DNA from 2 places in the Pectobacterium artocarpous genome. Region 2 is predicted to be linked to the other one. Evidence: predicted binding sites of a transcription regulator. Region 2 holds the regulator's gene; the other holds the start of a gene.
What was found. Region 2 encodes PurR, which represses purine synthesis genes. Its sites were predicted from a motif close to CANGCAAACGTTTGCNTG; they were not measured.
Positions count from the first base shown of each region.

Region 1: the regulator PurR is predicted to act here: its motif matches at 1,984-2,001, upstream of tusA (sulfurtransferase TusA).

Region 1 is NZ_JBJXVK010000011.1:81,477-84,895, forward strand. Features, by position in the region: gene ACKQAD_RS09215 (zinc/cadmium/mercury/lead-transporting ATPase) at 1-1,556, shown strand, start outside; gene tusA (sulfurtransferase TusA) at 1,673-1,918, opposite strand; gene ACKQAD_RS09225 (7-cyano-7-deazaguanine/7-aminomethyl-7-deazaguanine transporter) at 2,135-2,812, shown strand; gene ACKQAD_RS09230 (DcrB family lipoprotein) at 2,998-3,419, shown strand, end outside.
Region 2 is NZ_JBJXVK010000001.1:57,477-60,895, reverse strand. Features, by position in the region: gene ACKQAD_RS00270 (C40 family peptidase) at 163-1,014, shown strand; gene cydH (cytochrome bd-I oxidase subunit CydH) at 1,102-1,191, opposite strand; gene purR (HTH-type transcriptional repressor PurR) at 1,569-2,594, shown strand; gene cfa (cyclopropane fatty acyl phospholipid synthase) at 2,800-3,419, shown strand, end outside.

The DNA of each region.
Region 1 (3,419 bases), on a different contig from region 2:
CGGCAAACCGTGCACGACGGGGGGTAACGGCACTGATGGCACTGCTTCCCGAAGACGCCACGACAATCGTCAACGGGCAAAGGCGTCTCGTGCCTGTCGCCAGTCTGGTTCCCGGCGATGTGATTGAAGTCGCACCCGGTGGGCGGCTTCCCGCCGATGCGGAGCTCTTGAATAACGATGCCAGTTTTGATGAAAGCGCGCTGACCGGCGAATCCGTTCCCATTGAGCGTACGCCCGGTGAAAAAATTGCGGCGGGCAGCCTATGTGTCGATCGGGTCGTGCAATTGCGCGTCGTGTCACAACCGGGCAACAGCGCGATCGACCGCATTCTGCAACTGATAGAAGAAGCGGAAGGGCGCCGTGCGCCGATAGAGCGCTTCCTCGATAAGTTCAGCCGCTATTACACGCCGGCCATCATGCTGCTGTCGCTGTTGGTGATTCTGGTGCCGCCGCTACTGCTGGCGCAGCCGTGGCAAGAATGGATTTATCGCGGTCTGACGCTGCTGTTAATCGGCTGTCCGTGTGCGCTGGTGATCTCAACGCCCGCGGCGATTACGTCCGGGCTGGCTGCGGCCACGCGCCGTGGGGCGCTGATTAAAGGCGGTGCAGCACTGGAATCTCTGGGCAGCATCAAGACCATCGCGTTCGACAAAACGGGCACGCTGACGGAAGGCAAGCCGCAGGTGACGGACGTGATCCCCGCCGCAGGCATTAGCGAAACGGCGCTGCTGACGCGCACCGCCGCGGTGGAATCGGGTTCGCACCATCCGCTTGCCAAAGCCATCGTTCAGCATGCGTTGTCCAGCAGTACATTCCTGCCGCTGGCGGAAAACCGTAAGGCACTGGCGGGCGTCGGGGTTGAAGGCACGATAGGCGGCAAACGGATTCAGGTCAGTGCGCCGACTCGCGTTGCCTCCGACCTGCTCGACGCCGATTGGCTGCAACAGATTGACGCGCTGGAAAACAAAGGGAAAACCGTCGTAGTCGTACAAGAAGACGACAGGTTGCTGGGTTTGCTGGCGCTCAGCGATACCCTACGCCATGATGCACGTGAAGCGCTGGATGCCTTGCAGCAGTTGGGGATCCGAGGCGTGATGCTCACGGGCGATAATCCTCGCGCAGCGGCGGCGATTGCAGCGACATTAGGGATCGATTACCGCGCCAGTCTGCTTCCTGCCGATAAGGTCACGGCGGTCAGCGAGTTGAGCAAGCAGCATCCCGTCGCGATGGTGGGTGACGGTATCAACGACGCGCCAGCAATGAAAGCCGCGACGATCGGGATTGCGATGGGAAGCGGGACGGATGTGGCGCTGGAAACAGCCGATGCGGCACTCACGCACAGCCGTCTGACCGGGCTGGCTGCCATGATTAGCCTGTCGCGGGCAACGCAGCATAATATTCGTCAGAACATTGCCATCGCGCTGGGGCTGAAAGCGGTCTTTCTGGTCACCAGCATTCTGGGCATTACCGGGCTGTGGCTCGCCGTGCTGGCCGATTCCGGCGCAACGGCGCTGGTCACCGCTAACGCCCTGCGGCTGCTGAGAAAACGGGACTGATATTACCGTTGCTGGCTGTTGGTTGAAGGATCGAGATACACGGAGCGACCACGGGGTGAGGCCTCCCTACGGGAACCTCATCCCCGTGTTTCTCCTAATAACAAACCTCAGCATGATTATTGGCCTTTGCGCAGCAGATACCGATAGGGAAGCTGTTCGGTTTCCTGCGCCAGAAGCTCATGCTCCATATAGACGCAAAAACCGGGAATATCGCGGGTGGTGGCCGGATCGTCGGCGATAATCAGCAGCGTTTGCCCGATTTCCATCTGGCGTACCGTCTTACGCACCATCATCACAGGCTCAGGGCAGCGTAGCCCCTGCGCATCAAGGGTTTTATCCGGGTTGGTAAAGGGATCGGTCATCAACGTTCTCAGTGCTGGAATCAAAAAACCGCCCTAGTTTACGCTGAGGATTTCCCGACGCAAGCGACGACAACGTTTGCGCATAAAACAACCATACTTTCCTGGCAAAACACGTTGCATTAGCAAAGCAATTGCGTATTATGCCGCCGCGTTGCAGCATAAATCTGCACGTTATCTCTTGGGTTCCCTAACCCCAATAACCAAAAAGGTCACATTATGTATCGTTTTACTCCCCAGCAGCGGCTTACGGCGCTGATCTGGCTATCGTTGTTCCATATCCTGATCATTACGTCGAGTAATTATCTGGTCCAGCTCCCAGTATTGATTTTCGGTTTCCATACCACCTGGGGCGCGTTTACCTTCCCGTTTATTTTTCTGGCGACTGACCTGACGGTACGGATTTTCGGTGCACCGCTGGCGCGTCGTATCATTCTGACCGTGATGGTGCCTGCACTGGTGATTTCCTATCTGGTGTCGTCCCTGTTTTATCAGGGATCGTGGCAGTCGTTCGAGGCGTTAAGTCAGGTGAATATCGTTGTGGCACGTATCGCCTGCGCCAGCTTCATGGCTTATGTTCTGGGTCAGATTCTGGATGTTCACGTCTTCAATCGGCTACGCCAGAGACGCGCGTGGTGGGTCGCTCCGGCCGTATCGACTGTGTTTGGTAATTTCAGCGATACGCTGGCCTTTTTCTTCATCGCGTTTTATCACAGCACCGATGCCTTTATGGCCGCAAACTGGGTTGAAATTGCGATGGTAGATTATACCTTTAAGCTTTTGATCAGCCTGATATTCTTCTTGCCGATGTACGGCGTGATGCTAAACATGGTACTCAAACGACTGAGCGAGCAGAAAGACTCGACCGACTACCGTTCCATTAGCAGCCACCATTAATGCCAATTGGCGGCTATTCACGCCGCCTTTTCCCGCTAATTCACTCATCGCTTTGTAAAAATAACGCAGGTTCCCACAACGGTTTGCAACAACAAAACGCTTGTTTTTGCTATCTGAATAGGGTGCCATACTGTTATTACCTGTTTCAAAAGATGACCTGTTCAAAAACGAGAGAAAGGGATCCCATGTCGAATGTAATCAAATACCTCGGTGTCGGCTTGCTTGTCGGTCTGCTTGCTGCCTGTGATGGCAAAACGGATGACGCTGCAAAATCGGGCGCACAAGATAAACCTGCCGCAGAAGCCAGCGCAGGTCAGAATATTGAATTAATGGAGGGCAAGATTGCGTTTACTCTGCCCGCCGACATGCGTGACCAGAGCGGCAAAGTAGGGACGCAGGCGAACAACATGCACGTTTACGCCAATGACAATGGCCAGAAAGCGGTCATCGTGATTCTGGGCGATAACACCACGGAAGAACTGACCGTACTGGCGCAGCGTATGGAAGATCAGCAACGCACGCGTGATGCCAACCTCCAGGTCGTGACCAACAAAACCATCGACGTTGACGGCAAGAAACTGCAACAGCTCGACAGTATTATTACCAG
Region 2 (3,419 bases):
TCAACGCCAGAACGCGTTGATAAATCAATCGAAAAAACAACTATTAATGTTTTTTCACTATTCTGTATGAATAAAGCGGCCATGCCCACTTTTTTATGCCGCCGTTTTCAGGAATACTGTGCGGATTGAGCGAGTTAAGGATTATGTTCGGTTACTTTTATCATGCGCTTGTTTATTACTCTTTTTATATTATTTTTCAGCAATCTATCCCTGAACGTCGTTCAGGCTGCGCCGCATACCCCACATTCTGCGCTAAAGAAAAGCACCGTTGAAGAAACCAATAAGAAAAGCCGTCAAACAAAGGGTAATGCGAAATCACCGACACCAATCAAAAGCAAAAAACCAGAACCTACCGCTGCCATTACGAAAACCACCCCCCGCAGCGCGAACAAATCAACAGAAAAAAAGCTGTCACGGACGCAAAGCAGCACACCCGCACTAGTGAAAAAAAACCTCAAAAAGCTGAAGCCTGAAAAACAGAAGCAGACAACCGCACAGGTCAGAGTCAAAACCGGGCTGAAGAAGACGGCGCTTAAGACAAAAGCGGAGAAAGATCCGGCCCCTAGAGAAAAAGGCATGGCGCTGAGTGCGGCGCATAAAAAGCGTTATCAGCATGCCAAAACGACAGCAATGAATAAGTTGATGAGCCAGATAGGCAAGCCTTACCACTGGGGTGGCTCATCTCCCTTTACCGGATTCGACTGTAGCGGACTGGTCTATTATGCGTACAAAGATGTCGTTAAGATCCAGATTCCACGTACCGCTAACGAAATGTATCATCTGCATGATGCCGCTCCGATTAAAAAGAGCGAGCTGGAAAGCGGCGATTTGGTCTTCTTCCGTATCAATAATCGCGGCGCAGCCGATCACGTCGGGGTTTATCTGGGAGAAGGGAAGTTTATCCAGTCGCCGCGTACAGGTTCAGATATTCGTATCAGCAAGTTGAGTGAAGATTATTGGCAGGAGCACTACGTTGGCGCGCGTCGCGTGGTAACACCACAGACGATTCGTTGAGAAACAGATTACATAAATCGATTCAGACACATTTTATGCAATATAAACGTGTCTGATATACCAAAACCACACAGAAGCATCGTTCGGTTAGTTCAGCACCGCAACAAAACTGAACACAATGATCATCGCCAGTGCGCCAACCGTTGTCAGCAAAGACATCTTTAGATCTGTATTCATAAACCACTCCTTATTAACGAACAAATTTTACCTGAAAGAGGAAACCGCCCTTTACAGCGAACCCATTCAGGCGCTTAAATCCACAAACAATAGGGTTATTACGATTCTTTCATAATTTCAGTGAAAAATCTCGGACGAATGCATCACTAATAGTATAAATTAGCCCTTTCACTTTCATGATAAATCGGACACAATCCGCTGTTTATGAAAGCGCTGCGTATCGGTCGAAAAACGTCAAGCCTGATCCCTTCGGTATAACATTCGGCATTCTCCTTCTGAAATCCTGTTTTTTAGCTTAGAAGAAGAACTTTAAACGCAGGCAAACGATTAACAATATACTTACGTCTGTAACAGGTAAGTTCAGGAGTCATTTTTAGATGGCAACGATTAAAGATGTGGCAAAACGTGCTGGCGTTTCCACCACAACCGTATCGCACGTGATCAATAAAACACGTTTCGTCGCCGAAGAGACTAAGGCAGCCGTCAGGGCGGCAATCAAAGAATTACACTATTCGCCCAGCGCCGTCGCCCGCAGCCTCAAAGTTAATCACACTAAATCAATCGGTTTGCTGGCCACATCCAGCGAAGCCCCCTATTTCGCCGAGATCATCGAAGCCGTCGAAAACAGCTGCTATGCCAAAGGCTACACGCTGGTGCTGTGTAATTCGCATAACGACATCGGTAAGCAGCGCGCTTATCTCTCCATGCTGGCGCAAAAACGCGTGGACGGTCTCCTGGTGATGTGCGCCGAATATCCACCAGAGCTGTTGGCGATGCTGGAAGATTACCGCAGCATTCCGATGGTCGTGATGGACTGGGGACAGATACACAGCGATTTTACCGATACGATTATCGATAACGCCTTTGAAGGCGGTTATATGGCAGGCCGCTACCTGATCGAACGCGGTCATCGGGATATCGGTGCCATCCCCGGCATTCAGGAACGCAACACCGGCAGCGGGCGCTACCTCGGCTTTTTAAAAGCCTTGAAGGAAGCAGACATTACTGTACGCGAAGAGTGGGTGGTTCAGGGCGATTTCGAGCCGGAATCCGGTTATAAAGCCATGCATCAGATTCTCGCGCAGAAACAGCGACCAACGGCCGTATTCTGCGGCGGCGATATCATGGCGATGGGCGCTATCTGTGCGGCAGACGAACTGGGTCTACGCGTGCCGCAGGATATTTCGGTGATCGGTTATGACAACGTGCGCCACGCGCGTTTCTTTACGCCGGCGCTGACCACCATTCATCAGCCCAAAGAGCGACTAGGTCAATCCGCCTTCGCGATGTTGCTGGATCGTATTACCAGTAAGCGGGAAGATGCGCACGTCATTGAAGTCCATCCGACGTTAATTGAGCGACGCTCTGTGGCAGACGGCCCTTACCTCGACTATCGCCGCTAAACGCGGCGACACGATACAGACAACTTTCTTATTCCAGCCAGTTCTCCTTTATGCTTCAGCCAATTTTCTTGTATGCTGGCTGAAGTCGTTCTAAATTAAATACCGCGTTTCATTTTCTCTGGTGACAACCGATACGTCGGCTGCGATAAGTGCTGTCCAGGTATGTTTTACGATACTTTTACACGTGAAAAGTTAAGGAGACATGATGGGTTTACCTTATACAGAAGAATGGGATAACGATATCGCTCCCTGGTTCCACATCGTGCAGGACATGTTGGATGCAGCGGATATCACCATAAACGGCCCTCGCCCTTTTGACATCCACGTAACCCATCCCGGCTTTTTTAAACGTATTCTGCGTGAAGGAGCGCTGGGATTGGGAGAAAGTTACATGGACGGATGGTGGGAATGTGAACGACTTGATATGTTTTCCCATCGCGTCCTGCGTGCGGGGCTGGAGGCGAAACTGCCCCGCCGTCTGCACGATCTTACGCGAGTAGCCCTTTCTCGTGTCATGAATCCGCAATCCCGCAGACGCGCTCAGATTGTTGGCAAAGCGCATTACGATTTAGGCAATGACCTCTTTACCCTGATACTGGATCCTTACATGCAATACTCCTGTGCTTACTGGAAACAAGCACAGACGCTGGAACAGGCACAGGAAGATAAACTCGCCATGATTTGCGAAAAGCTTCAGTTAAAATCGGGAATGACGTTGCTGGATATTGGCTGCGGCTGGGGAGGACTTGCAGAATTCGCAGCTCGCCACTACGGTGTGTCGGTTTATGGTGTCACCATTTCCAGAGAGCAGCAGATGCTGGCACA